One region of the Brachybacterium sacelli genome, then DNA from elsewhere that is predicted to be linked to it. Evidence: predicted binding sites of a transcription regulator. Region 1 holds the regulator's gene; the other holds the start of a gene.
The links. Region 1 encodes HrcA, which represses chaperone genes, less so after heat shock. Its sites were predicted from a motif close to TTNGCACTCGNNNNNNNCGAGTGCNAA; they were not measured.
Positions count from the first base shown of each region.

Region 1 (4,280 bases):
GCGGGCGGCGGTGACCTCCGCGAGCACCTGGCGCCCGGGGGCATCGGTGAGCAGGATCTGCTCGCCCACCCCGAGGCGGGCGACCTTCGCGGCGTGCCTGCCCTCCTCCCCGGCCAGGGTCAGGCTCTCGCCCTCGCGCGCGCCGGCGAGGGCGTCGTCGAGGACCAGGAACCCGGGCGGGGTGGTGGGCATCTCAGGGCTGCTGCGCTCAGAGGTCGCGCAGGCGGTCGCGGAGCTTGGAGAAGGGTCCGTGGCCCTTGCGCCGGGTGGTCTCGTCGCCGCGCAGCGCCGCGAGCTGCTGGAGCAGGTCGCGCTCCTCCTCGCTGAGCGAGGTGGGCACGTCGACATCGAGGACCACACGGATGTCACCGCGGCGCTCACGCCGCAGCGGGGTCACGCCGAGACCCTTCAGGCTGACCTCGTCCCCGGGCTGTGAACCGGGCTTCACGTCGATCTCCTGGGTGCCGTCGAAGGTCTCCAGCGGGATCGTCGCACCGAGCGCGGCGGAGGTCATCGGCACCGCCATGGTGATCACGAGGTCCTCGCCGTCGCGCTCGAACACCTCGTGATCGGTGACGGCGAGCTCGACGAACAGGTCACCGGAGGGACCGCCGGCCTCGCCGACCTCGCCCTCCCCCCGCAGCTGGATGCGGGTGCCGTTCTCGACGCCGGAGGGGATCTTCACGGTGACGCTGCGCTCCGAGGGGGTGCGGCCGTGGCCGGAGCAGCTGGTGCAGGGGTTCTCGATGACGTCGCCGTGGCCCTCGCAGGTGGGGCACGGGGCCATGGTCACCATCTGTCCCAGCAGGGACTGGGCGACGCGCTGGACGTGGCCCGAGCCGTTGCACGCGCTGCAGCGGGTGGGGCTGGTGCCGGGCTCGCAGCAGGAGCCGTCGCAGCGCTCGCAGCTCACGGCCGTGCGGAAGGTGACCTCCTGCTCGGTGCCGAAGACGACGTCACGCAGGTCGATCTTGACCCGGCGCAGCACGTCGCCCCCGCGGCGCTGGCGGGGCACCGGACCCTGGCCCCGGCCACCGCGCATGCCCGCCGCCCCGGCGAACATGTCGAAGATGTCGTTGACGTCGAAGCCGGCACCGCCGCCGAAGCCGCCGAAACCGCCTCCGCCCATGCCCGGGCCGCCGCCCATGTCGTACTGGCGGCGCTTGTCGGCGTTCGCGAGGGTCTCGTAGGCCTGGGAGACCTTCTTGAACTTCTCCGCGGCCTCCGGATCGGGGTTCACGTCCGGGTGCAGCGTCCGGGCGAGCTTCCGGTACGCCTTCTTGATCTCCTCGGTGGAGGCGTCGCGGGAGACGCCGAGGAGCTCGTAGTAGTCGTCGTTCACGGTGAGGGTTCCTTACCGGGGAGTCGGAGTGGCCGGGCCGCGGCGGGCGGCATCGGGCACGGGGTGGCGAGGGCTGGCGGGTGGACGCGGCTGGGCACGCGCCGGGAGGTCATTCGAGGTAGCGGGACACGTAGCGGGCGATGGCCTGGACGGTCGAGATGCCGGCGGCATAGTCCATGCGGCTGGGGCCGAGGATCGCCAGGTGCGAGCCCGCACCGTATCCGGCGCCCACGAGCGCGGCCTGGTGCAGCGCCCGGTCGTGCAGCTCCGAGCCGATCCGCACCTCGACGGAGCCTGGTGAGGCGTGCATCTCGGTGAACAGGCGCATCAGCACCAGCTGCTCCTCGAGCACGTCCAGCAGGGGCTCCACGTTCCGTGCGAAGTCCTCGGCGGAGCGGGCGATGTTGGCGGTCCCGGCCAGCATGATCCGGTCCTCCGCCCGCGTGGCCGCCAGGGAGACGAGGGCGTCGGCCACCTCCTGAACCGCGGCACGGTCCGCCGGCGGGATGGTCTCGAGCAGATCGTTCACCGGCGCCGTGAGGTCGGTGACCTCCCGCCCGGAGATGGCCCGGTTGAGCTGGTCGCGCAGGTCGACGTAGTACTCGGCCGGCTGAGCGGCGAACACCGGGACGGTGCGCTGGTCGACCCGCCCGGCTTCCGTGATCAACACCACCAGGAGCAGGGAGTCGGCGACCTTGACCAGCTCGACGTGGCGGATCCGGGCCTGGCGTCGGGCCGGGTACTGCACCATCGCGACCTGCTGGGTGAGCTGGGCCATCAGGCGCACGGTGCGGCCGAGGAGCTCCTCGACGTCACCGGAGTCCTCCAGCAGGGTGCCGATGGCGCGGCGCTCGGGGGCCGAGAGCGGCTTGACGGTCGCCACGTGGTCGACGAAGGCGCGATAGCCCTTGTCGGTGGGGATGCGACCGGCCGAGGTGTGCGGCTGATGGATCAGCCCCTCCTCCTCGAGCGACGACATGTCGTTGCGCACGGTGGCGGCGGAGACCCCCAGCTCATGGCGGTCGAGCAGGGACTTGGAGCCGACGGGCTCACGGGTGGAGACGTAGTCCTCGACGATCGCACCGAGGATCTGCAGCTTCCGGGCGTCCGTGTCCCTCACCTCCTGCGTTCCGTGCGTACCTGTCGTCCGGGGGCCGACGGGCGTGACCAGCGTCGCGATCGCGACGGCTGGCACCCGCACGTGCCGAGTGCCAATCCTACGCGCCTCCGGCGATGCTCGCGGGGAGGTGTTCGCCACGCGGGTAAGGTGTCGCGCGTGCCTGCACCCTCCGATCGCTTCCCCGACCGGTACGGCCGCGACGTGCTGTCCGCCGGTCCGCCCACCCATCATCGCCGCCGCCCCGCGGCCCGCGAGGTGCCCGCCCAGCGGGACCTTGTCGTCGAGGAGGCCTCGACCGGCTTCACCGGCGCGATCACCCGCGTGGAGAAGATCGCCGGCGAGCTGGTCGTCGAGCTCGACGACGGGCGCGGCAAGCGCCGCACCTTCCCGCTCGGCCCGGGCTTCATGATCGACGGGAAGCCCGTCCTGCTCACCCGCCCGGCGCCGCGTGCGCAGGCCCCGGTCCGCAAGCGCTCCGCGAGCGGCTCGGTCTACGTCGAGGGGGCGAGGGCGCGTACCGCCCGCGCCTCCCGGATCTGGGTCGAGGGCACCCACGACGCCGAGCTGGTCCAGAAGGTGTGGGGTCACGACCTGCGCCTCGAGGGCATCGTGGTCGAGCAGCTCGAAGGCGCCGACAACCTCGTCGAACGGGTCCAGGACTTCGCCCCGTCGGCCGGGCGGCGCCTCGGCATCCTGGTCGACCACCTGGTCCCCGGGTCCAAGGAGTCGCGCATCGCCGCCGAGGTCATGAAGCTGCCCGGCGCCCGTGGCAATGTCACGGTGCTGGGGCACCCCTACGTCGACGTGTGGCAGGCCGTGCGGCCGGCCCGCGTCGGACTGACGGCCTGGCCGCACATCCCCAAGGGCACCGACATCAAGGTCGGCTCGCTGGCGGCACTGGGCTGGCCCCATGCGGACAAGGCCGATGTGGGCATCGGCTGGCAGCGGATCCTGTCCACCGTCCGCTCCTACGCGGACGTCGAGCCCTCGCTGTCCGGGCGCATCGAGGAGCTCATCGACTTCGTGACGGTCGACCCGTCCTGACCTCCGTCGGGAAGGCAGCGGAGGTCATCTCGAGGCGATCCGCTGAACGTCCTCCTCGGTGAGGTCGAGGTAACCCACGAGGACGGGATCGAGGTATTCCTCGCGCCTCGCCCCTCCCTCGTCCACGGTCAGTGTGGGACTGAACGCGAAGAGATCGTAGGAGTCATCGACTTCGAGGGTGAAGGTCACCGTGCCCTCTCCGCCCTCCGCGAAGTCGGCGCGGACGTCGCGCGCGGCCAACCCCGCAGTGCCCGTGTCGACCCCCGTCACCTGAGCCTCGGTCCCCGAGGCGCTCCGGAGACCGAGGACGACCTCCCCGCCCCCGGGGAGGCTCGCTGGATACTCACCCGAGCTCTCGAAGGTCGGTCGGGACTCCGGCCGGTGCATCCGCCAGTCGCCGACGTCATGGGGTACTGCCTCCCCACCCTCGTCGACCACGACACGCACCGTCCTGAGGTCGAAGTCGTTCACATCGCTCGGGATGCTCACGGCTAGGGTTCCGGCGCGCAGCCCACCCTTGTCCGTTCCGGGGATGATCTCCGCGGCGTCCCCCGCGATCGCCGCCCTCCGGCGCGTCATTGACCACCACCAGCTCGTGGATCCCCGACCAGACGGGATCGCGCGTCGGGGCGACAACGATCAGGTTGGCGGTCGCGGCATCGCCGCTGGTGATGCCCACGTTCCCGGAGAGCCGCGCGAAGCGCATCCGTGAGGATCGTGGGGCGTCGGACCCGCAGCCGCTGGTACCGAGCACAGCGGCGGCCCCCAGGACGA
Region 1 covers NZ_JAGIOD010000002.1:1,418,805-1,423,084, reverse strand. Annotated here, with positions in the region: gene JOF43_RS20860 (16S rRNA (uracil(1498)-N(3))-methyltransferase) at 1-192, opposite strand, end outside; gene dnaJ (molecular chaperone DnaJ) at 209-1,342, opposite strand; gene hrcA (heat-inducible transcriptional repressor HrcA) at 1,452-2,462, opposite strand; gene JOF43_RS20845 (DUF3097 domain-containing protein) at 2,610-3,506, shown strand; gene JOF43_RS20840 (hypothetical protein) at 3,531-4,085, opposite strand.

Region 2 (4,280 bases), 540 kb from region 1:
GGATGACCCAGCGTCGAGGGTCGATCTGCACAGTGTTCGGGATGTCTTGTCCAGCAGTCATGAGTCAATCCTACAGCGTAGGAGTAACTGACAGGGATAGGGTATGACCCATGGTGGCGAAACGGAATGACGAGGTACCTGGCTCCGTGTGGTTCCGTGAGCCGCAGCAGCGCCGCAAGGCCCCAGCGTTGAACCGCGAACGCATCGTTGCGGCGGCCGTTGACCGGCTTGATCGCGACGGCATCGAGGGGCTGAGCTTGCGTAAGATCGCCGGCGATCTCGATGTGCACGCAACAAGCCTGTACTGGCATGTCGCGACCAAAGGTGACGTCGTCGACCTCGCACTCGATGAGGTCTTCGCCGAGATCGAACTCCCGGCAGATCACCGCGAAGAGGAGTGGAAAGACCTCGTCCTGGCCTACATGCGCCAGTTGCGGGCAATGTTGCTGCGCCATCCTTGGGCGGCCGCTCTTGCCGGCACCCGGCCACTGGCAGGCCCGCAGGCGCTGGCACGCTCCGAGGCCGTCTATGCCGCTCTCGACCGTGCGGGATTTGAAGGAAGCGAGCTATCTGCGGCAGCGGCGGCGGTATCGAATCTCGTCATTGCCAGTGCGTCCACCCAAGCCGCCTGGGCCCAACAGGCCGAGGCAGATAGTCGCGATGCCCTCCAGCAACGCATCGCGGACGAGCATGAGTTGTACCCGTCACTCGCCGCCCACCTGTCAGGCTTCCTCGGCGACTGGGATTCCCAGTTCGATCTTGCGGTGCGCTACCTCCTGGACGGATTGAGCTACCGAGGCACGTAAGAGAACACTCGGCCTCGACCTACCTCTCGCCACGTTTTAAGGCATCCCACGTCTTCAAGGAGGCAGCCACAGAAACCGCAGCGTTTCCGCAGCTTGTGCAGGCAGATAATCTGGGGCGCTTCAGGCAGTGATCTGCTGGGCGCGGGTGAGGTCGTGGCGAACAGTCGGCGACCGGATGCCTCGCCTTCAGCCGCCCTGCTGACGGTTGTCGTTTCTGTGGTGGGTTCCCGATGACTGGTCAGATTCTCGCTGGCAACGGGTCATTCTGGATTCAACGACGTGCCTTCTCAGCGAGGCCAGCGAGGAGGAACTCTGCGCTGTGCGCAAACTGCGCGGCCCAGGCGCTAGTCTCAAAGGAGAGTTCCGCCATCACGGGATAGACGTGCGCGTTGGTTTGAAGGTGTTCCTGGACTGCTCGACGTGCGGTCAACTCGTCGCCGTCTTGCCACGATGCTTCGGCTGCAACGGACCCGATCACGAGGTTGGTCACGGCTGCTGCCGCTGCTGCGAGTTCGTCATCGGCAAATCCCGCTCGTGCCAGAGCGGCGTAGACGAACTCCGAGCGCGCAAGGGCCTCGGGGCCTAAAAGCGGGCGGCTGCTGGCAAGGGCTCCGGACCACGGGTGAGCCAGCAGGGCCATGCGCAGGTCGTGCATGAATGTGCGTATCTCATCGACCCAGTCCTCGGCGGGACGATCCGGTAGCGGTAGCTCGGTGAATACGGCGTCAATGGCGAGGTCCAGGAGATCGTCGCGCACTGCCACATGCCAGTACAGGGTTGTGGGGTGCACATCGAGCGCGGCGGCAACCGCGCGCAGGTTCAGTCCATCGAGACCGGCACGGTCGAGTTGAGCCACAACCTCGGAAGCGATGCGCTCGCGGGTCAGGCCGTGTTGTCCGCGTCGTGGTGGGCGTTTGCGCAGCCATACCGCTCCAGGCAGGACGGGTCCGGTGGCTGCCTTCTTGGGACTCATAGTCCTACAGCGTAGGGACAACGTTTGCGGATCGCCACCTTAGTCCTGCACAGTAGGACTAGCACTCGTGAGCATCGAGTGCTAATCCGGACGAAGTGAGAGCAGTCGTCCTGTGGCTGGTCGTCCGTCGCAGGCGTCCCGTCCGGCCGACTTTGTTCGAGGAGAGGATTTGCAGTTATGGGGAAGGTAATCGCGTTCGATGAGGAAGCCCGCCGGGGCATGGAGCGAGGGATGAACACCCTCGCTGACGTGGTCAAGGTGACATTGGGGCCGCGTGGTCGCAATGTCGTGTTGAACAAGAAGTGGGGCGCCCCCACCATTACCAATGACGGTGTATCGATCGCCCGAGAGGTCGAGCTCGAAGATCCGTGGGAGCGGATCGGTGCCGAGCTGGTCAAGGAGGTTGCGAAAAAGACCGATGACATCGCCGGTGATGGCACCACGACGGCCACGGTCTTGGCGCAGGCGCTGGTTCGAGAAGGTCTACGCAACGTTGTTGCGGGGTCGAACCCGATGGCGCTGAAGAAGGGCATCGAGAAGGCCGCTGCTGCGGTGAGTCGTCAGTTGCTCGATACCGCGCGGCCGGTGGAGACCCGGGGCCAGATCGCGGCATCGGCGTCGATCTCGGCCGGTGAGCACGAGATCGGTGAGCTCATCGCCGAGGCGATGGACAAGGTGGGCAAGGAGGGTGTTATCACGGTCGAGGAGTCAAACACCTTTGGCCTGGAGCTTGAACTGACAGAGGGCATGCGTTTCGACAAGGGCCACCTGTCGGGCTATTTCGTCACCGACCCCGAGCGCCAGGAGACGGTGCTCGATGATCCGTACGTCCTCATCGTCAACAACAAGATCAGCTCGGTGAAGGACCTCGTCCCAGTCCTGGAGAAGGTGATGCAGTCGGGCAAGCCGCTCGCGCTCATCGCCGAGGACATCGATGGGGAGGCGCTCGCCACGCTCGTGGTCAACAAGATGCGCGGCAGTTTGCAGTCGGTCGCCATCAAGGCACCGGGATTCGGTGACCGCCGCAAGGCCATGCTCGACGACATCGCCATCCTCACTGGTGGAGAGGTCATCAGCGAGGAGGTCGGCCTGTCGCTTGAGAACGCCGACCTCTCCCTGCTGGGCACCGCGCGCAAGGTCATCACCTCCAAGGATGAGACGACCATCGTCGAGGGTGGCGGCTCCCAAGAGCAGATCACCGCCCGGGTCGCCCAGATCAAGGCCGAGATCGAGAACACAGATTCGGACTACGACCGTGAGAAGCTCCAGGAACGCCTTGCCAAGCTCGCCGGCGGCGTCGCCGTTATCAAGGCCGGAGCAGCCACGGAGGTGGAGCTGAACGAGCGCAAGCACCGCATCGAGGATGCTGTGCGCAACGCCAAGGCAGCTGTCGAAGAGGGCATCGTCGCCGGTGGCGGCGTGGCCCTCGTCCAAGCAGGCGTGTGGGAGGCGATCGAAGGGCTCGGCGTGGACGACCCCGATGAGGAAACCGGCGCAGCGATCCTGGGGGTTGCCCTCGATGCACCCCTCCGGCAGATCGCGGTCAATGCCGGCCTCGAAGGTGGGGTGGTCGTCAACACCGTGCGCAACTTGCCGATCGGGGAGGGGCTTGACGCCCGGACCGGTGAGTACAAGGACCTGATCGGCGCCGGCATCGTCGACCCTGTCAAGGTGACTCGCTCAGCACTGGAGAACGCGGCTTCGATCGCGGCACTGTTCCTGACCACCGAGGCGGTCATCGCCGACAAGCAGCAGGACAGCGCGGACCCAGCGGCCGACCCAAGCGCAGGGATGGGTGGCATGGGCTTCTGACGGTCTTGTCCAGCTGGTTCCTTGGGGGTGTTCATGGCTTCAGGGTTCCAGCACCCGCGACTGATCGCCTGCATGCCCTCGCCAGACGGGCCGTTCTCCGGGATGGTGGTCTTGCCATCCCGGAGATCGCCCCTCTCGCCAGGACTACGGCAGTCCATACCCCCATTGCCTATGACTGCGTGAAGCTCCTTTTGTCCATGACGGTTCGACGATTCTTCTCAGTGAGTTTAGCGAGAAACCCGTCAAGATCGTCGCGGCCGCCGATGGCAACCGGTCGCCCTCAACACCGTTGAGGCGCTACTACGCGGAGGGGGGGACCCCGATCTCAGCGTGGAGCGCGGTGATCGCCTGTAGCGGGAGTACCCCGTTGCCAAGAGCGGTGAGCTGCTGATTCGACGTCAGTTCGTGCTCTGCATCCGTGATTCACCCAGTCGGCAGTCCAATCAACCATTCAACGAACTCGGGCGCGGGTCGGCGCGGGTCGAGGTCCGGCTGCGTCGTTCATAAGCGCCGGGGCGGGTGTTGGCCTGCCCGTGATATGCGCCCATGGCGGTGGCGTCGGCGTAGCGTCCCCAGCGTCGAACAGTGTCGCGATCAGTGACCACAGGGTCGTCGTTCGTCCGCCCTGTTCGGTGAGCCATGCGGTCCGTTGAGGGCCAGGTCGATGATCTGGTGCGACAGCGCGATCG
Region 2 covers NZ_JAGIOD010000002.1:882,306-886,585, reverse strand. Annotated here, with positions in the region: gene JOF43_RS18220 (MFS transporter) at 1-61, opposite strand, end outside; gene JOF43_RS18215 (TetR/AcrR family transcriptional regulator C-terminal domain-containing protein) at 111-806, shown strand; gene JOF43_RS18210 (TetR/AcrR family transcriptional regulator) at 1,078-1,779, opposite strand; gene groL (chaperonin GroEL) at 1,957-3,591, shown strand.
Region 2: a site for HrcA is predicted at 1,838-1,864, ahead of groL (chaperonin GroEL). Genes of this name have one in related genera too.